4 regions of the Neobacillus sp. DFD-2R genome follow, and region 1 is predicted to be linked to each of the others. Evidence: riboswitches for the same ligand, from Rfam matches in the RefSeq annotation. Region 1 holds a riboswitch; each other region holds the start of a gene.
What was found. A riboswitch is a leader RNA that binds a small molecule or an ion and turns the genes downstream of it on or off. The one in region 1 is predicted to bind cyclic di-GMP.

Region 1 (5,258 bases):
TTTATCCACGTTTCAATATCTTGCCTTTTTAAATAATTTGAGAGGATAACGGCTGTCTTTTGAACCTGGCGAATTGGATTTTCATAAGTCTTTACAGTTAAGACTCCCGACTCAGTTTTATCAAATATAAGTGTGTCCTCTTCCTCGCTGTCCATTAAATCTGCTAAAAAAGAAAATTTGCGGCTGCCCCTTCTTGTCACTCCCATTACTATATGGCCTTTCCAGTGTTTGGTTTCTATTAAGTATATACCGGTTGATAAAAGTACAAGGTGATCAATCTGCCGGGTACTACCATTTTCTTCCGGGATGAAAATGTTCGGCATAATCATCATTTCATCCGGTGAAATACTGCCTTTTCTAATTAACTCAGATTTAAAATTTTCTAGAATCTGATGGGTAATGATTTCCCCTCGGTTTCTATAATTTTTCCGTATATCTTCATTTTCGATCATCAGCTTTTCTATTTCGCGTTTGTATGATTCGGACAAAAGTATAGCCTGCTCATCGAATTTTGCTGCTGCCGTTTCCATAGAAGCTTTTTGTAATTCTTTCATAGCGGCTAACTCTTGATAATGGCTGTTTCTTAATTCTTTTTGTTTAGCCTTTTCCATTTTTACAATATATAGTAACCAAGCGACAGACGCAGCAAGTAACGTGGAAATAATTAACCAGGTCATTTATTTTCTCCTTAATTTACACTATTTTTCTTGTTACCAATGAATCGAGGTCCTGGAAGCGTCGCTTTGCTGCATATCTCTTTATTATCGTGTATCGAACATCTACCTTCTGTGGTCTATTATAACAATATTTTCAACTAACAACTAAGAGATTGGAATTTAATTAAAAAATGGTAAATTAATACTATATTTGTTAAAAGAGCAGTTGAAAAAGCTGTTCTAATAAAGCTGGTTTGAAATTATTTTTGTTAACAACTAAAAAAGCATTCAAGGACTGATCCTTAATGCTTTTTTAGTTCTTTTATTTACGAGTGAATTTTCTGTACTCGTCCAATCTGTCCATCTGTTAGCCTGACTTTGATACCGTGGGGATGGGTGACCGATTTGGTGAGAATATCTTTTACGATACCTCTGGTAAGCTTTCCTGTTCTTTGGTCCGCTTTTAAAACAATATCAACAGCTATGCCCGGTAATATGTCTTTCCGATTTTGCCCGTTCATTAGACACCCATTTTTCTGCGCGTATTGCTTGGTTTTTTCGTTTGCTGGCTTTTCATTTTTTTAGTTGAAAGGTCGGCATTCGCTTTTCCTTTACCGGCGGCGTTCTGGTTCTTTTTGTTTTCAAGCTGCTGCTTCATTGCTTCTTGCAAGCTGATTTTCTTTTTTGGTGCTTCGGATTGATTATTTTCAGTCATAGGAAATTACTCCTTTTCAATTAGGATAGTTAGTCCAGTATAATCTATTTTTGATTATTTGTGAAAGGGCAACGTTTTCCGGTAAAAATTGATACCGTGAGTGGCGGGGGAGTCCAATTTGGCGATTCTCTGTTTGTTTCTCCGAAAAGTGTCTCAAAGGATACACACGGTTCAGGTTCAGTAAATCAAGCATATGAAAATAAGAAAAGACCTTAAGAAAGGTCATGAAAATTGATTGAAGAAATCTTTTATTTCAGCAACAGATATGCCGGAATTTAAAGCTTCCAAAATAAGGTCTATCCATTCTTCGTCTAATTCTTTTTTATCAATGAAAGTAGTTACCATATTTCCTCCTAAAATATTAATTATTTTAGGTAGCTCAGCCATCTTCGTTAAGAACATTAGATCTGTAGCTTTGCGTCCCAATCTTTCAATCGGTTTGCCTTTATCTTTTTAAAGTATTAAAACTTATGAGAAAATTTTACAATAATTGTTCTGTATATAGAATTAAAAAAATTCCAAAAAGTTCGACATTGTTCTGCGTTTTATTAGAATTTTTAAAGTGGTAAATTGATGATATACAGGGGTTTTTTAATCTCATCGATTTAAGTGGTGTAGTCAAATAAGCGAACAAGGCATTGCAATATGCGGCCTGTAAGAATGAAGGCTACTTCATTTTCAGCCTCTTCAAACTGCTCTTGAACTAAGAGTAATCTTGCATGATTTAAATGGGCAAGAGCAAGTTTAATGAGAATAATGCATTGCTGTTTACTAGTATGGTCTCTCGTTTTTTCGGGGAATTCCGGAGGATTTACTCTTGATGCTTCATTATTGAATTGTAATCGATGCATACCATTTAGTGTCCGACCAATATAATATAGTAAATTAGCTTCTTCGGCGATTGCCCGTTTAAATCTATTAACCTTAACCAATCCTTCCATTTTTTCAAGAGATTCAATCGCTGCATCAAGATAATAAATACATTCCTGTTTTAATTCCATCTTAAGAACCTCCTTTCTTTCAAGGGTATATACATTAAGAAATGCTAATTCTTTCAAAATGTAACGGTATTACCCCACGATATGAAAGTTTAGTAGTGAGCTTCACTTTGTTTTCAAGGACAAACCTCATCCTGAATGGACTAATATTGTGGTAAAACACGACAATTCTAAAAAATAATAAATTGGAACGGATAAATACATAAAGTGACAATAAACCAAAAACGCCCAGAGGCATTCTGAGCGTTTTTGGTTTGGATTCCTTCATTTAAAAAGCCCCGCTTTTCACCATTCCCTTCATTTTTTCCCTTGCACCCGCGCGCCAGTTTTTCACTGCGGATACCGAAACCTTTTCCATTTCGGCAATCTCTTTGATAGAGAAATTACACAAGGCTGTATACATGACCCATTTTCTCTGGTTCTCTGTCAAGGTGGGGCAATAGGATAATAGGATTTCTTCTTCCAATGGAATTTCTGAAAACAGATCCTCTATCGTTTCCCAATACTCCTCCTCAGGATAGATATTTCTTTCTTCAGCCTCATTGGCCTTACTTAATTCCTTAAGCAGGATGCCTTTAATATATGTGTAGGCATAGTTGGTAAAATTCCCTTTAGTGGGGTCAAAACGACTGCCGGATTCCCAAAGGGCGATGAGTCCGTGCTGGTAGAATTCTTCTTTATTTTTGTAAATGTGCAGCGAGTTGATGATTTTATGGATCATCGGTTTATATTGTTGAGCTAACTGTTCAAAGCTTTCCAAGGCTGAATCCTTTCAGAAAGCGCGCTTTGCCATGTTTTCCCGGGTACCACTACCATATCGGGAATTGCTCATTCTATCGAATCACATAAAATCCCTTTTCATCAGGATATTCATTTAAAAGCTATCTTATTTGGATTTAAAAGTAATTTAAAGGGGCGTTTTTTCCATTTTAATTTCGTTTTTATAGCAATTTACATAACAAAATGATTATAACTATTTAAACAGATGTTCCTTTTCTTTTCCTTTTTTCCTGTTTTTTAGGGGTAATGTCTCCCGGTTTTTGTGCAAAAGCAAGTAATGAAAAATCAAAAGTAAAGTCATACCTAAAAGCGTTGTTATAGTCCATGTGATAATTTCAATTAAATTCACAACAATCCCCCCTTGAATTTAGTTTTATATTTCTACGCTAAACACGACTGTTTTATGAGTAGGAAATACTTTCTCACTAAAAAGTTAATTTAGTAGAATTTAAAAATGAGGGAGGTTGAATTAGCATATAAAATGGAAAAAAGCTACCTCTTTTATTAAGGAGATAGCTTTCATTCGTTATAATAAATTTTAAGTCATTTAAGAAATCCAAGTGAAAACAGTTTGTCCTTTTCATCCTATATCATATCTATATGAGTTATTTTCCAATGTTCATTCTTAATAAGGTGTTCTAAATTTTCTTTGTCTCTTTTGGTAAAGTATTTGATAATTTGTTTATGATCATTATTCATTTGTTCTAATACGGCAAAAAGTTTTTCTTCGTCTTTACTTAAATAAATCTGTCTAATAAAACTGTTTTGTAAAGAATCAAGAAGCTCTATTAAAGTAGTGTTGTTACATTTATCAATGTATACTTTATGGAATTGGTTTTGGTATTTTTGATAATCTGAATAATTTTTTTGTGAAATGGAAAGGTCGATTTTCTGAACCAACTCTTCCATTCGTTCAATATCATCTTCTGTGATATGCTCTACAGATAATGTGGCTGCTAGGGCATCCAGTACACCAACAACCTGAAAAACACCAAGCTTCTTCTTTGTATCAAGTTCTTTAACGATAAATCCCTTTCGAGGAAGGAATTCCAGTAAATTTTCTGAAGCTAGTTGTATCAAAGCTTCCCTTACAGGGGTTCTGCTTACTTCTAATTTCTCGCTAATTGCTAATTCATTTATCTTATGATTGGGGAGCAATGTTCCATTCTGAATTTCTTTGGCTATATAATCATATACATGATCTTTTAGTGATTGGTATCTTTTTTTGATAGTTATTCCCCCTAAGTTAAACGTTCGCATTGTACAATATAAAATTGAAAATTCTTGCATTTTCATATTAGCACTTGCTCCTAAATTCTTCAATATCTCTACAATATTGTAAAATAGTAATCCACAATCATTTACATACTTATTGTTTTCAAGTCTACTATGTAGCGAATTGATACATAGGACCCCATATTTTAGATAAATTGAAGAAATGGAGGAGAAGCGGAGCGTTGTTGTTTTTTGTTTTAAGGCGCCCAAATATAATTAGTATTAAAAACTAGACTGTTTAAAGTTGAACTATTTTTAAGAGTAGCGTAATAAAACATTGAAAAAGAGAAAAGTCCATTATATAATTCTAAATACAAATGTTTTTTCTGATTATTCTGCACATTATACAATATTAAATATATTATGTATTGTATATTTTGATGTGTGTGCCGGGTTATTAGTTTTATTAACACAAATTTAGGGGGGAGAGTAATATGAGTGAGCGAAATTTTAATGATGTAAAGGACGGGACAAAAGCTGTATGGGCGGGAGAAAAAGAATCTCTTGCTTACAATGCCACCCAAGTTCCGGTGGTACTTAGTGTAGCCTACAATTACGATGACGTCGATGAGTGGCAGGAAGTTGCTATGGGAAATAAACCCGGGCATATTTACAATCGCATGACAAACCCAACTGTTCAAGCTCTGGAGGAAAAAGTACGAATTCTCGAGGGAGCAGAGGCAGCCATTGGTTTCTCATCAGGAATGGCTGCTATTAGCAGCACACTATATACATTTTTAAGACCGGGAGACCGGGTTATATCTGTTAAAGATACATACGGAGGCACCAATAAAATCTTTACTGAATTCCTGCCGAATATCGATGTTGATGTAA
Region 2 (5,258 bases), 220 kb from region 1:
AAGGAAATTCTCCTTTTTAAGACCATTAGATAATGGGGTACCAATTTCTACCACGGACTGTAATCTACAAAAGTTGACTTGGGTAAATTTTTTTGCACTGCCTGATTTCCTGGATTAATATTAAAATAGAAATACCGTTGACAATCGTACAGTGACTAATATTTGTTTATTCTTTAACTGTTCTTATCAATAATTAGTAACTCTGTTGCTGAATTGTAACTGTTTATTTAGTGGAAATGATATTGAAAATATGGGAGAGTGTTCCTTTCGTGTATATTAAATAATAAGTAGGTATTTTTTACTATGTACTTCAGTCTACAATTTTTGTCACAGTCCGATATATATCGCTCCCGTTAAACGACATTTTATTTATAGATTTAGCGTTTAAAACCTTATTAAATCAAAGCTAAAAGTAAATTTAATCAAACGTTTGATGAAGAAATAGAATTGAAGAATTATGTCGGAATTATGAATTTAGTAAAACTGTTCATTTTCCTGTGCTTGTCACCGCCTGAACTTTCAAGAATAGTAAACTATTAATAGCGACTTGGGGCCACGAACGAGAGTACTTAAGAATCGTTATATTTCGATAATTTCTGTGAACAATAAATGACAAATTTTTTTATGACTAGAGAGTGCAATCCTTAATAAATAAAGGTTGGTAGCAAATTTAATCAAACGTTTGATCAAATGGTTTATTTGTTGGAACTGCTCGGATAATGTAAGGATTTAGTTAAACAAATGATGCCACAATACTAGCAGGTATTATGTATTGATAGTATTATCTTGATTGATGTCATAATTTCCTTATGAAGTTGTTAGGGTTATGGTATAACTATATATAAGCTAGTATTTTATACCTATAGTCTTTACTTTTATGTTTAATTCTTATTAATTTTTGAACATAGAAATACAATATAAAATGCTAGAATGATATTCTTTTTGAAGCATTGAGAGGAAATGGTTGGCCCGCTTTAGTATTTCATTAGGAGTGACAACATGTTGGAAACGATAAAGGGAATAGTACATTCCATTAAGGGGGAAATGCTGTCTGCTTTTGTTGGTGGCATTGTAGGACTTTTTTTGAGTGTAGTATTTGATGATGGATTAAGAAACTTAAAGAGTAATATAAAACGAAGGTATAAGCGCCTTTTTAGTGAGAAAAATGATTTTATGTCTCATCCTTTTACAATTGGAAATACCTCAACCCATTTTTATGTGATTGATGGAGACGGACAGTCTGATTTTAAACCGGAAAATATAGAATGTAGAGTTATTCATGATGAGATTCCACTGCCGGTTGAGCTAGAGACAATAAAAAGGGAAATTGCTGAACAGGAAAAAGGAAAAGAGGTAAATGGCTTAGAATACAAGTGGAACGGTCCTTTGTACGGATTAGCTAAATACATACCTAGTAGAACAGAAGATAAAGAAGATATGACCGTTTTATTTAATTTCTATAAAACAGATTATTACTCATTCCTGGCTACGAACATGCAGTTAACCAGAAAGTTAAATTCAGGTAAAACAATAGGAGAAGAATATATTCCCTATAGGCAATTAGAGAAGGTACAACCAATATTAGCTAATGGATTTGGGATTGGATTAGTCGTTATTACATCTGATGAAAATATTATTCTGACTCAACGGACAGAAGTTAGCGGTGCAAGAGGTAGTGAAATGGATATCAGTGTGGTTGAAGGAGTCCATCCATTATTGGACCGTCACAGTATTAATGATGGTCCGGATTTATATAATACAGCTGTTCGTGGAGCAAATGAAGAACTGGGGATTATTATTAATAGAGATATAATCAAATTTTTGGGTTATGGAATTGATTTGGACTTTTACCAATGGAATATGATCGGATATGCTCATGTTCCCCAAACAGCTAGAGAAATTCAGGAGATCAGAAGTAGAGGGACTTCGGGTAAATGGGAAAACACCTTACTTATTTTTAAGAATTTCACTTCTAAGAGTGTAGCAGAACTAATTGTAAATGAAGATATGTGGTCAACTGCAAAAGTAGCCCTTTATTGGACTGCGGTACGTGAATTAGGGAAAAATAATATTGACCGTGCACTACGAAATATAATGGAAAAATAAATCTCATTTAGGTGTACCCTAATCAAAACAATAAAAAAGGATCCTAGCTGTAAATAGGACCCTCATTCATTATATAGTATGTGCTAGATAAGTGAACAAGGCACTTAGTACGATCGTCCCAACCATTATTGAAACATAAAGAAGGATTTTGTTCCTCTTTTTCTTTTGAACTACTTCTTCAGGTGTAAGCCAATAGTTTGACATCAAATTTCCCCTTTTGCTGTTTGATGGTAGCTGGCTGGCCTTATAAATTTGACAGAGGCCCCTATAGCTTTGCGTCATCACCTAGGTGACGGTGCCCTTTATGTGGCTTTATTTATTATACAGGTATAAAAGTTGAAAATCATCAAAAAATGGCTTTTTTAAGTATAATTGTCATAAATACATATTCCTACTAAATTTTTTAATCTCAAAAAACTCTAGTTGTTTAGTCTCTTAATCTATATATTACATAGTTGAAAAGTGCTGTTTTTGCCGGAAAATGATGGTATAATATGAATAAATTATATAGTTCGTACGAAAGGGCAAACCCATTGAAAAATGGAGGCGCAAAACTATAGGGGCTAAGGTTTGAATAAACTACGCCAGCCAGGTGCCGAATATGATTACCTTCCTGCGAATTATGAAACATATAATTGGAGGGAACCTATGTTTATTTTTATCGCAGGTGTGGTTGTCGGCTCTATCGCCATGCTTTTTACAATGAGCCTAATGTTTGCTGCCAAAAGAGGCGACGAGCAAATAGAAGCATTTTTTAAAGAGAAAGCGTACTGAATCATCTACTGTCATATCCGTAAACGGTGGAATAGAGTTTATTGATTTTTTTACAGATTAAATATACAAGAATAAAAAAATGCTGCAGGTAGTTGCAGTATTTTTTAATTTCCATGTAACTGCGATTTCGAAATTAATATAAAGAGATATAGATATTATTAAAATACGACATGATTAATAAAGCAAAAGCCTATTTTCTAAATTAACCTCTTAGCCTTCTCATTCTTTGAAGCTCCTGACAGTTACTCCAAATGGTGGTAAAATATTAAATATTATGAATCTTTGAATTAAAAAATGGTAAAACAAGGCGGAGGTATTATGAAAAAGAAGCGCAAATGGAAAGTTATTGGCTACAGTTTTTTAGGAATTATCATTATTACAGTCGCGGCCCTAGTATTTGAATACAATCAGCTTCAGCCAATGAATCACTTTAAAACCATACCTGTTGTTTCTACCGGGAAGACAGATACAACAGGGAAAACAAACCAGACAAACCGGAAAAACCAGACAAAACAGCAAACCTATACGAATGCTCCCGGATTAAACATTTTAATAATGGGATCAGATGAAAGACCGGGTGAAACGATTGGTCATTCCGACACCATGATGCTGGTCCATGTTGATTTGGGGAAAAATGAAATCAATGCGGTAAGTATTCCTCGTGATACTCGTGTTCATTTAGATGGATATGGCTATACAAAATTAACGAGTGTCCAGTATATTTTGCAGGCCAACAAAGGGCCTAAGCAAGGGATAGAACAGGCGGTTCAAGCAGTTAGTGAATTAACGGGAGTGCCGATAAATTATTATGTTGAAACCAATTTTGAGGGTCTTCAATCGATGGTAGATGCAATGGGCGGTATCCAAATGAATGTACCAACGGATGTGAAAATAAACAATCAGGTCATTAATGCCGGTCCCCATTTCTTTGACGGTAAAATGGTATTAGCTCTTGCCCGTGAGCGCCATTCCCTTGCAAATGGGGATTATGGACGGCAGCAGCTTCAGTTGGAGGCATTAAAAGGGATTGCAAAAGAAGCTTTAAGTCCGGGTAATATTCCAAAACTGCCTGCACTGGTCAATTCCGTATCAAAATATATGATCGGGACCAATATGTCAACGTCAGATATGATAAGTCTGGGCCTTTCGGTGAAAAATCTCGATCCTAACAAACAATTGCATTACCTGCAGCTCCAAGGGGTTGGAGAAAGTATGTACGATGATATTTTAAAGGCAAAGAACGATGAAATTGTGATTGATCCGCAACAAATGAAAAGCATCATAGATAAATATTTTCAGAGCTAAGATAAAATCGGATTTACATCTAGTTCCATTCTGTTAAGTCAAGTCCTTCAAATATCATAAAATCCGTTTCTAGTAGTCATAATTTAATATGGGGTACAGCCGACATTCCGCGTTTTGCTGGTGGTACCCCATGCCCATCAAGCTAACAAAGTAAATTACTAGATACGAAATGATCCTTGTTTCAAAACTAGCGAGTGATGGAAAAGTAGGCATGCCAAAGAAGCCTATTAAAACGCGATTTTTTTGCTAAGCAGCTTGTCTATGCTTCACCGTCGTTTCATACACAACACCTAGAATATCAAATACGGTCATCTTCTTATATCGATGACATTTACGACCGTTCTTTTTGAGTAGCTGATAAAGGCGATGCAGAATTTTCAAAAGTTCTTCTGGGCCAACTGCTATCGCTTGAAACAGTAACGGAAAGTAATCTTTAATCATATAAATCGCTTTGTATTCACTCAACTCCTGCTTTTTCTTTTCAAGTAGAAGCTGTCGCATTTGAAACATCGTAGAAGAACAGAGGAGAATTCCAATGAGTTGTCCATATAAATGGCACTCTAGGCGTTCTCTTTTAATATTCTCATTCATCAATTTCAAAGAATGACTTCCACGTTTTAAACAAAATCTCAATCTGCCAACGAAGTGAATACAATGAATGCACGAAATTCGTCGGTACTTCTTCTAGCAACGTGTTCGTGATATATACATTCATGCCCATTAAATGTTTACTTTTATCCTTCATGACAATACCTTTCTTCTTTTCACGTATCGCTTGGTTTTTCAGCCGTGTTTGCGTTTGATCGTCGGTTAAACGATGGATAATTACACGTGCTGGAAGCTTCTGATTTTGGCCAATATATGCCTCGGGGATTTCGATCGTCTCACCAGGGGTTAGACCAGACATCATTTGTGTCATATCAAGTTGGATGTATTCTGTTTGCTTTTTTAACGTGCCATTTTTGAAATATTCTGGATCAGGGTTCTTGGTATATATGCGTGTATTCAGCTTCAACCGCGAGATATAGTAAGCCTCTTTATCATGAATGGCTTGTAAGTCTCCTAAATCGAAG
Region 3 (5,258 bases), 1.3 Mb from region 1:
AAAAGAAAAATTAAAGGTTTTAAATTTTGGTGCTATTAAACCTTCCCACTTTGATGAGGAAATGTATGAAGAATTAAAAGAAATCTATGAAATGGTAGTAAGAAAAAATTCTTTTAGTCCAAGTGAAATGCAAGCCCTGGCTGAAGAGCTAGGAAATCTGCGCAAAAAATAAAGAGGATGACTCATATGGGTCATCCTCCTTTTCTTATCTTTGTTCTGTTAAAATGATCGGGCCATCTTTTGTGATGGCAATCGTGTGCTCATATTGCGCTGAATATTTACCGTCAATGGTTCTGGCTGTCCAACCGTTGTCATCCATTTTTGTTTGGTACCTTCCGATGTTGACCATCGGTTCAATAGTAAAAACCATTCCTTCCTTGATCCTTGGCCCTTTCCCAGGCAGACCGTAATGGGGAACATCAGGCTTCTCATGAATCACAGCCCCAATTCCGTGGCCTATAAAATCACGAACGACTGATAGTCCTTCGCTTTCAACGTAAACTTGAATGGCATGACCGATATCTCCAATTCGGTTTCCTACTACTGATTGTTCTATTCCCTTATACAATGCCTCTTTTGTCACCTTTAATAAATGGTCCGTTTGTTCAGTAACATTTCCAACTGCATAAGACCAAGCAGAATCAGCCAATGCACCATTGTAATTTACAACCATATCAATCGTAACAATATCGCCCTCTTTTAACGGTTCCTTTCGTGGGAATCCGTGGCATATTTCATCATTTATACTTGCACAGGTTGCAAATTCATAGCCTTTATAGCCTTTTTGTTGCGGGGTAGCCTGATTTTCTCTCAAAAACTTTTCAACAAATTCTTCAATTTCCCAGGTTGTAATGCCGGGTTTAATTAATTTGGCTATTTCTTTATGGCAAGCAGCAAGGATTTCTCCTGCTTTTTTCATGGCTTCAATTTCTCGTTGTGATTTAAGTACTATCATTTTCTTCCCAGCCTTTTTTAATTATTTTTATGTATTATAAGCGTTTTAGTTCGTGGAAGATCATCTTTAGCTTACGAACTTTAATACTATATTAGAGTATTGGAAACACTCTCTTTATATTATCGCTATCTAATAATTTTTCCAAGCAACTGTATCTAATTGCAGCTTTTTCATGTGATTTATAACATCTTATTGATTTATCGATACTTAATTTCGTTTTTTTGTCAAAATACTCCGTTCGTAATATGGAACTTCTTCATTCTTTTTGTTAAAATTATCGTATATATATTAATAAAAATGGGTGTGTGAAACTCAATGATCGGTGAACGTATAAAAAAATTACGATTAGAAAAAAAAATGTCACTTTCTGAGCTTGCTGATCAAGCAGGGGTCGCTAAATCTTATTTAAGTGCAATGGAAAGAAACCTGCAAAGTAATCCTTCTATTCAAGTTCTTGAAAAGATTTCCTCGGTTTTAAGCGTCCCTGTAGAGAATTTAATACTTGAACAAATCAATAAAGAGGATTTGGACAGCGATTGGATGAATCTTGTCAAAGAAGCAATGAATTCCGGAGTATCCAAGGAACAATTTCGTGATTTCCTTGAATTTAATAAGTGGCGTATTAACCAGAATAACAACCAATAAGTCATGATTATGCTTACAAAAGAAGAAAGCATTCTACAAATATTTACATTATTTGTAGAATGCTTTTTTGTTTAACGTATGTAAATTTATCGGTTTTCAATTAACCGTTCTTTTACATCCTGCTGCATAAGAAAATCACGAACTGATTCTTTCGTAATTCCTAGTTCTTTAGCCTCTAAAATTAATGCGACCCAATCCTCATCCATTCTTTCTACTTTTCTTTCAGTTTCTACCACCACAATTTTTCCCCCTAAAATACAATTCGTATCCCAGGCAGCCCGGCCATCATAGCAATCTACATTACCTTAGATCCTCGGCTTTGCGTCCCTCTTTTTCAATAGGTTTGCCTTTTTCTGTTTCCATTAATGCTACGTTCAGCTTTATACCTTATTATTTCTCTATACCAATAGGGCTAAATACTTAATCCTGAATTATATTTACATTATATATAGTCCTTTTTTAGTAGGGTGTTAGATTTTGTCAATTTTTCAAAAAATTCTAATCATTTTTTCTCACAAATTTTTCTATATTTCTACAAAATACTTGGTTAAATTATCCAAAATCATGGTTTTTAACACAAATTCTAGGAAGTATAATAGGAAAAAGAGGAAATCCGAGTCGAATTCCCTCCTTTTGTGTAATTATTGGAAATTTTTATAAGCCTTTGCAATGAGTGAGAACCAACAACCTGTACTCCATGGGTTTCTAAATATAACAAATAAATATAATAATTTTTTCATCAAGTATGACGATTAAATTTGTCTATTTTGTGACATTTAACATATAATGTAAACAACATAAAAATCATAATATTATTAATATTCAAACAATAAGGAGTGGACGATGTAATGACTCTTTTACATGTGTTAAACTACTCTATACCTATCGGCTTTATGATATTTTTCGGGTACTTACTTGATCGCATGTGTAAACCGGAAAAATCCGAACAAAAAGCTGGAGAAGATTGACGCTAGTTTATAGGTCACCACTTCCCCGGCTTTTTTTAAATTAATTAGTTAACTCAATTTAGTTTTCAGTAAACCAATAAACTCTTCAAGTTCTTTTTGTTTACTTACAAATCGTGAGGTAGCATAGGAGAACCTACGTAAAAAAGAGTCATCCGTTAGAGGAATTATCGAGAGATATTGACTTTCGACCTCTCTAGCAATTGCAAATTTCGAAATTAATGAAAAACCCAAACCACGAATCACTGCTTCTTTTACTCCCTGTGTGCTGCTGATTGATATTACATTTTTCGTTTTTAATCCGTGGGACCTTAATACATGTTCTAAATAGGCGCGGGTTCCGGAACCTTTTTCCCTTGTAATCCAAGTCTGGTTTTGCAGTTCTTCTATAGTAACCCCTTTTTGTGAAGAAAGTGGATGGTTGGGCGAGGCAACGATTTTTAGTTCATCTATCATAAACGGAAATACTTCGAGACTTTTATCATTGCTTTGGCCTTCAATTAAACCAATATCAACATGAAAAAGCTTTACATGCTCAATTATTTCCTCCGTATTTCCGATGATAACCTCCAGCTTAATTTCAGGATAGATATTTCCAAGTTCCTCTAATAATGAGGGCAGGACGTATTCCCCAATTGTAAAACTTGCCCCAATCTTAAGCCCTAATGTTAATGATTGATGATGTTCGAAAATTTCTTCCTTAGTCATTTCATATATTTGTATGATTTGTTTGGCCCTTTCATATAAAAGTTCTCCCGTTGAGGTTAATTGCAGCTGCTTTGGAGAACGGACAAACAGTGAGGTATGAAATTCCTTCTCAAGGTTTTGTATATGAACACTAACACTAGGCTGAGAAATTAATCTTTTTTCGGCAGCCTTTGTAAAATTCCCTTCTTCTACTACAGTGATAAATGTCCTAAGTGCATCATAATACATAGTATTGCTCCTGCTATTATTAATATTTTTAATATAATCAATTATTTATCTATACTTTACTAATAATATTAAAAAGAGTAAAGTCGCCTTTCATTAAAAAACACCCTAAATAGGTGTTTTTAGGCTATTTTTATTTCAATTTGTTGTAAACCTTTTGCTCATAATTTTTAAAAAAAGAGGAATTAGTCTTCATACCTCTCTTTGACATCATTCGATTAAAGTGAAGAAGCTTCTCATTTAATTTCTTTTGGAGATTCTCTTTTTCATTGGTATCATCGCATTTTCTAATTAAATCCTCGATCGTCATCATTTCTTGCCTTAACCGGCTTTCTTCTTGAGTATATCCTGCATTTTTTAACAATTTATACGCCATCCGCAATTCTTCCGGAATACCTGATAGATCCTCTAACTGAAGGGGCTTACCTAAACCGGGCAGATTATCAAATTCCCCATCTTTGTATGCTGTTTTTATCCGATCTTCCGAGATGATGTGAAACATATCCATTTTTTTGTACCTCCTTTTTCACGTTACTCACTTTGTTAATTATATCAAGGTCTATTTTTTTATAAAATGGAATACTTTGGATTAGTAATATTATAAGAGTGGATTGGGAACTCTACATTTGATGACTGAAAGGAGTGTTGAGTTTGGCACGCGGAGAACATTTTAATCATAAAAACAAGAACCACCCGGGTGAATTTCCTAAAAACAGTATGGCAGAGAAAAAAACACATGAACGGATTGAAGATGAGGAACTAATCGTTACTCAAGAGGCTTTTAAGAATCGAGTGGAAGAAGAGTAAAGGCGTGAATATTCACGCCTTTTTTCAATAATGCCCCTGTAATTAATAAGGTCCATTTTCCATCGTTAATTTTTTGGTATATTGATTCAAATCAATTGTTTGCAGCCACGCAGCAGCTTTTTCAATATCTTTTGAGAAAACACGATCTTGATTAATAGAAGGAACTTGTTCCCGTCCTTTTTCATAGAATCTTTTTGTTTGTGTAGCCATTTTTTCAATACCACGGAATTCGACCGCCTGCATGGCACAAATCAGCTCAATGGCAAGGACTCTTCTTGTATTCTGAATTATTTGATGAGCGTGTCTGGAAGCTATGGTTCCCATGCTCACATGATCTTCTTGATTTGCTGATGATGGTATCGAGTCAACACTTGCCGGATGTGCTAATGTTTTATTTTCAGATACCAGTGATGCGGCAACATATTGCATAATCATCGCACCGGATTGTAAGCCGGGTTCCGGGCTTAAAAATGGCGGCAGGTCATTTAATTGCGGATTAATTAATCTTTCAATCCGTCTTTCTGATATATTCGCCATTTCCGCAACCGCAATCTTCATAAAATCCATTGCAAATGCAATCGGTTGACCGTGAAAATTCCCCCCGGAGATTACTTTTTCACCGTCATCAAAGATTAATGGATTATCAGTTGCTGCATTCATTTCAATCTCTAATTTTTCTTTTACATAATCAAGTGTCTGCCAGGTAGCGCCATGGACTTGTGGAATACATCTTAGCGAATAAGCATCCTGAACTCTTATTTCTCCCTGCATTGTGGTTAATAAACTATCGCTTAAGTAAGAACGAATTCTTGCAGCTGTATCAATTTGCTGTTTATAGCCCCTTGCCACATGCACCTCTTCTGCAAAGGCATCAATGATTCCATTTAACCCTTCAATCGTCATCGAAGCAATAAGCTCACTTTCGAAAGCCAGTTGTTCTGCCTCTAAGTAAC
Region 4 (5,258 bases), 1.5 Mb from region 1:
TTTCTTTTTCCCTGAACGGTCTTGGGTGGTATCTGATTTGAGATGATATTCAATCCTGCTAGGAAGCTGTTTTATAATATCTTGTTTAATAAAAGATAAATAAGATTCATTTGGTTGTATATTTAGTTTGGTTTGGGTATCCTCAATTAGTTGCGGTAATTCAGTTTCTAAATACATGTACATTGTTTCTTCGATTTTCATCGAACGCTGCATTTGTTCTTTTGGAGATAATGGGGTGTTTAATGATTGATTTTGTACAGCAAAGTCTTCGATTCCTGATAGATCGGAAGGATTTAAACCAATATTTAATGTACCTTCTAGTGTTTCCACCTTCAATTGATCAAATTTATACTCAATCGTGCCGACATGTATGGCTGGCTTTTCTTTCATTTGCTTTAGTTCTTCCCGCATTTTTTGTATGGTTGTTTCTAAAGTAACGATTCTCTGCTCCTGTGCTTGAATACACATTTGTAACCATTGAAGATATTGAGAATAATCCTGATACATTCAATCACCTCACCGTTTGGAATCTCCTTACTGTCCATATCTTTTAACTTTTTGTAGCACCTAATTTTCCTCCACTGCGGACTGCAGCTTGTAATGGAACTGATGGTGCCAATAATGAAGAGGGCTGAGCTGCAGCTGCTTTTTTTGCTGTGGGAGCGGGTTTTGTAAATCCGCCGGTATTATATAAATATGCAGCAGGTTTGATAATCCCGGCACTGCCAATTTGCAGAACAGAGGAATTGGTAATCCCGCCGATTTTTATAAAATTAATTTGAATGGACTGCTGGATATAAAAATTCATTTATTAAAACCACCCATTCGTCAAGCATTAAGGATATTTGCAGAATCAATAACATCCGGATCCGATGTATTGGTTGAACTTAAATCATTTCGGACATTTAAACTTTCACCTGTGTTAAAGGAACCAGCCCCGGAAAAAGTCTTCGCCGTGGAGAATGGCATGATTTTGTAGACGTCACCAATATGGAAAATAGAACTGCTCCCAAGAGTTATGACTTGTGCAACTCCAACAATTGCCGGCATAATCAACCACCCCTTTTTCATTTTATCTCTTACATCTTATGTATGGGCGGATGTAATGTGAATGATCCGCCCAATAAAATCTTAGGTGAGGAATGGTATGATTTCTTCCGCTCGATAAGGAAGAATATTCTATATACGAATCAAGGTCGCTGTTTTTAAGGGTCGAAAAACAAAATAGTTCTAATTTCCTATTATATTCGACAGCAAATGATAAATTAGTAGGATATTCGATAAAGGTAAAAGGGATTATTATTTGATTAAGAGATCAGTCGGAATAATAAAAACACTGAATCTCGATAAAGGCAAAACTGATGAAAATCAGTGACGCAAAGCTACAGGGGCTAAGGTGCAACTGCACTAAGCCAGCCAGTTACCGAAAGATCAGGGTGTTTTATCATAGGTGTTTTTTGTCTAGATTTGTAGTTCTTATCTAGATAAATATAACTATGTCTGTTGACCCCCCCCTTTCGGTAAAGGCGGGGTTATTTTAATTGTATGGGGGTGAAAATCATTGATAGTCGTGAACCAAACAAACGGAGCGGAACTGGCAAACCATGTATCATCTGCAAATACCTTTTTTAAAAGATTAAAAGGGCTGATGTTTACAAAAAGTTTACCGGAAGGACACGGCTTGCTAATCCAACCCTGCCAATCCATTCACACATACTTCATGAATTATTCGATCGATGTTCTTTACTTAAGCAAGGACTTAGAAATTGTAGGCCTGGACGAAACGATAAAGCCTGCAACAGTCGGTAAGTATCAAAAAAGAGCATACTCCGTTTTAGAACTGCCTGCAGGAACTATTCGGAAAACGGATACGAAAATCGGAAACTATTTAACTATAAAATAAAAAGGGGTTTTTACACATGATGAAAAAAATGAAGGCTTTATTAACTGAAGAACAAGGACAAGGTATGACTGAGTATGGTTTAGTGTTAGGAGTAATTGCTGTTGCAGTTGTTGCAACACTTGCATTACTAAAAGCCCAAATCGCTCAAATGTTTACAGATGTTACTACAGCCTTGGCGAATGCTGGTAAATAGATAGCAGTTTATAAAATAATGTCTAAATATAGCCTTGCGTTCGAAGCAAACGTGAGGCTTTTTTCTATAAAATAAGTCGGTTTAAAGTGTCCATGAAGAAAGGCGGAGCAGGATGTGGAGTAATTATCTCTTAGTTTTACTCGTTCTTATATGCGTGATAACAGACCTTAGGGAACGGAAAATCTATAATTCCATTTTGCTTCCTTTTTTATTAGCAGCTTGGATTTTACATGCTATTACCGGTGGGTTGCATGGATTTCTGGAGGCATTTCTTGGCACATGTGTCGGTCTCGGAATATTATTAATCCCTTATCTCCTTGGAGGAATGGGTGCCGGGGATGTAAAGCTTTTGGCTGTTATTGGAGGGATTAAAGGAGCCGGGTTTGTATTAATGACCTCCTTTTATATGGCTTTGGCAGGCGGAATTATCGCAATCCTTGTCCTTTTATTTCATAAGGGGTTTAAAAGGAGGATGAAGCAGATTATTTATTTTCTACATGGTCTTCTTAATGGAAACAGAATTCCGATTCTACCTGATTCAGAGGCAATGAAAACAACTTATCCATATGGGGTTGCCATTGCTGCAGGTGCACTCTATCAGGTATTTCGTATTGGAGGCTTTCCAATATGAAAAAGGATGAACGCGGCCAATCCCTTGTTGAAACAGCACTCTTACTCCCTGTTTTTTTCTTGATCTTAGCAGGGATTCTTGATTTTGGCAGAGTGCTCTATTCATATGCACATTTACAAATGGCCGCCCAGGAAACAGTAAGATTAGCAGGATTAGGGGAAAAAGACCAAGATATTTCAACATTTGCCCATCAATACGTTCACCTTGGTGATACGACAAAGCTACAGGTAAGTGTTAGTCCAACTGATACGAACAGGAATTCCGGGGACTACGTCACAGTAACGCTAACCTATCCCTATCAGTTTTTTACACCATTAATTTCAAAGCTATTCCCTTCTTCTTTTACCATTCAGACAAGTTCCACCATTCGCGTGGAATGAGGGGGAGAAAGATGCTTCAATTTTTTAAAAAAATAATGAAGGAAGAAAACGGAAATATCCTCGTTTTAGCAGCCCTTACCCTTGTATGTTTAATGGGAATGGCGGGGCTCGCCATTGATGGCGGCTTAGTGTATATGACAAAAAGCCAGCTGCAAAAAACGGCCAACGCGGCAGTTCTTTCAGGTGCACAGGAACTTACCAACACCAATCAAAAAGTAACAACCGTTGTGACTGACATTTTAACTGCCCATAAGGAATCTGCTTCATTGACAAATCTGGAAATAAATATGGGTAATAATGTGAAAATCACTTTAATGAAACATGTGAAGCTTACATTTGCTAGCCTTTTTGGGTTTAACAAAATGGATGTAACAGCTCATGCAGCAGCAGGTTTGCAAGCAATAGGAAGTTCAATCGGAGCAGCACCCTTGGGAATTGATCAAAGTATTACATTAGAATATTACAAATCGTATCAATTAAAGGTAACTTCTTCAGACGTTACATCTGGGAATTTTGGTATATTAGCACTTGGCGGGACGGGGGCAGCAACATATTCAGACAATCTAACCTACGGATATCAGAATGAGCTTAAAATTGGAGATATTATTAATACACAAACAGGAAATATTGCCGGGGATACAAGGAGTGCGATTAATTTAAGGGTTAATGGCTGTACACAGCCACCGGGGGATTACAGCCTTCGCAATTGTTCAAGAATTTTGCTAGTACCGGTCTATAAGCCATATAGTATTTCTTCTAATCAATTGAAAAGCGTACAAATAACGGGTTTTGCTTATTTTTATATTACAAATCCGATGAGCTCGACAGATACTTCTATCACAGGAGTTTTTATAAAAAGGACGGGAAATGGTTCTTATGTCGAAGGAAGTGTAGATAGAGGGGCATACAGCATACGTTTAACGGAGTAGGTGAGCAGAATTTGAAAGCGAAAATGGTCTTGATCTTATCAATCATCATGGGGATTGTGACTACGGTTTTATTTTTTCAATATATGAAACAATTTAATACCCAAAAGGCTGCAACAGTCCGGACAGTCGAAGTGGTGGTTGCAAAAGAGAGAATCGATAAAAATGAAAAAATTAGTTCGAAAAAGTTGGAAATGGTACAAATGCCCGCCAAAAATGTTCTGCCGGAAACAATAAAAAGTTTTACAGAAGCAGAAGGTAAGCTGGCCTCCTCGGTGCTTGAAAAAGGGGAACCTATTCTTTCACATCGTCTCGTTAGCGAGCAAGAGGAAGGGGTCTATGTTTCCCGTAAAGTTCGGGAAGGATTTCGTGCAATTTCTGTGGGAGTTAACCTGAACCAGTCTGTTACAAATCTTATTGAACCGGAAGATCAAGTAGATGTTGTTTTTACAAAAATAACAAAAGACACTTCCAATCAAGTTCATTCGCAATCTAGTATTTTATTAAAAAAAGTAAGGGTTTTAGCGGTGGGCAGACAAATGTTAACTCCCGAAAATACAAAGGAGCCTTATAAAGAATTCAGTTCGGTAACACTTGAGGTAAAGCCGGAGGATTCAATCAAACTTATTGATGCAACTCAACAAGGCATCATTAACTTAATACTCAATAAACGTCCGTTAATGAACGAAGAGAATCAAATCAATCAGAATCAATAAAGTAAATGGGAAGGTGACGATTCATGTCAAGCCAGGATGAAATGCAAACCGGACAACTGGACATAAACCCAAGGAGCGGAAAAATGATTGCTGTTTGCAGTGCAAAAGGCGGGATTGGTCGTACCACACTTACGGTAAATCTGGCAGTAGCATTAATGAAGAAAAATTTCTCTGTTGCCATAATGGATGGAGATTTTCAGTTTGGCGACGTGAATCTTGCGATGGATTTAAAATTTTCCTTAACTATTAAAGAAGTTTTAGAAGGAATAGAATCACTTGATGAATACAGTCTCGCTAATTATTTAGCCGTGCATGAGAGCGGAGTAAGAGTCCTTTCTGCCCCGGAGCGGCCTGAATTCGCTGACTTAATTACAAATGAAGCAGCTGACAAAATATTGGATGTTTTGCTCTCAGGGCACGATTATGTTGTTGTTGATACACCTGTTGGCTTAAATGAGCAGTCGATTCGTTTCATTGAGCGGGCAGACCAAATTCTTGTTGTGACAAAT

Region 2: another riboswitch for cyclic di-GMP. It lies ahead of AC3ANV_RS01440 (hypothetical protein); the one in region 1 lies ahead of AC3ANV_RS02470 (anti-repressor SinI family protein).
Region 3: another riboswitch for cyclic di-GMP. It lies ahead of AC3ANV_RS23595 (anti-repressor SinI family protein); the one in region 1 lies ahead of AC3ANV_RS02470 (anti-repressor SinI family protein).
Region 4: another riboswitch for cyclic di-GMP. It lies ahead of AC3ANV_RS22225 (DUF192 domain-containing protein); the one in region 1 lies ahead of AC3ANV_RS02470 (anti-repressor SinI family protein).

Annotation. Positions count from the first base shown of each region.
Region 1 is NZ_CM173228.1:505,290-510,547, forward strand. It holds gene AC3ANV_RS02450 (nuclease-related domain-containing protein) at 1-677, opposite strand, end outside; gene AC3ANV_RS02455 (YwbE family protein) at 983-1,177, opposite strand; gene AC3ANV_RS02460 (hypothetical protein) at 1,177-1,371, opposite strand; gene AC3ANV_RS02465 (spore germination protein) at 1,468-1,587, shown strand; gene AC3ANV_RS02470 (anti-repressor SinI family protein) at 1,594-1,716, opposite strand; cyclic di-GMP riboswitch class I at 1,742-1,825, opposite strand; gene AC3ANV_RS02475 (hypothetical protein) at 1,977-2,372, opposite strand; gene AC3ANV_RS02480 (sigma-70 family RNA polymerase sigma factor) at 2,638-3,129, opposite strand; gene AC3ANV_RS02485 (hypothetical protein) at 3,343-3,498, opposite strand; gene AC3ANV_RS02490 (GntR family transcriptional regulator) at 3,735-4,445, opposite strand; gene AC3ANV_RS02495 (cystathionine gamma-synthase family protein) at 4,859-5,258, shown strand, end outside.
Region 2 is NZ_CM173228.1:280,589-285,846, forward strand. It holds gene AC3ANV_RS01425 (helix-turn-helix domain-containing protein) at 1-2, opposite strand, end outside; gene AC3ANV_RS01430 (NUDIX hydrolase) at 1,000-2,106, shown strand; gene AC3ANV_RS01435 (hypothetical protein) at 2,176-2,310, opposite strand; cyclic di-GMP riboswitch class I at 2,333-2,416, opposite strand; cyclic di-GMP riboswitch class I at 2,620-2,706, shown strand; gene AC3ANV_RS01440 (hypothetical protein) at 2,677-2,880, shown strand; gene AC3ANV_RS01445 (LCP family protein) at 3,199-4,185, shown strand; partial or broken gene AC3ANV_RS01450 (IS4 family transposase) at 4,432-5,258, opposite strand, start outside.
Region 3 is NZ_CM173228.1:4,716,411-4,721,668, forward strand. It holds gene AC3ANV_RS23580 (DUF1128 domain-containing protein) at 1-172, shown strand, start outside; gene map (type I methionyl aminopeptidase) at 206-955, opposite strand; gene AC3ANV_RS23590 (helix-turn-helix domain-containing protein) at 1,271-1,600, shown strand; gene AC3ANV_RS23595 (anti-repressor SinI family protein) at 1,687-1,839, opposite strand; cyclic di-GMP riboswitch class I at 1,870-1,958, opposite strand; gene AC3ANV_RS23600 (LysR family transcriptional regulator) at 2,617-3,501, opposite strand; gene AC3ANV_RS23605 (DnaJ family domain-containing protein) at 3,632-4,006, opposite strand; gene AC3ANV_RS23610 (hypothetical protein) at 4,150-4,305, shown strand; gene hutH (histidine ammonia-lyase) at 4,348-5,258, opposite strand, start outside.
Region 4 is NZ_CM173228.1:4,435,112-4,440,369, reverse strand. It holds gene gerPC (spore germination protein GerPC) at 1-507, opposite strand, end outside; gene AC3ANV_RS22235 (spore germination protein GerPB) at 551-808, opposite strand; gene AC3ANV_RS22230 (spore germination protein) at 829-1,050, opposite strand; cyclic di-GMP riboswitch class I at 1,342-1,428, shown strand; gene AC3ANV_RS22225 (DUF192 domain-containing protein) at 1,571-1,903, shown strand; gene AC3ANV_RS22220 (Flp family type IVb pilin) at 1,920-2,096, shown strand; gene AC3ANV_RS22215 (A24 family peptidase) at 2,209-2,727, shown strand; gene AC3ANV_RS22210 (TadE/TadG family type IV pilus assembly protein) at 2,724-3,107, shown strand; gene AC3ANV_RS22205 (pilus assembly protein TadG-related protein) at 3,119-4,036, shown strand; gene cpaB (Flp pilus assembly protein CpaB) at 4,048-4,749, shown strand; gene AC3ANV_RS22195 (CpaE/TadZ family protein) at 4,773-5,258, shown strand, end outside.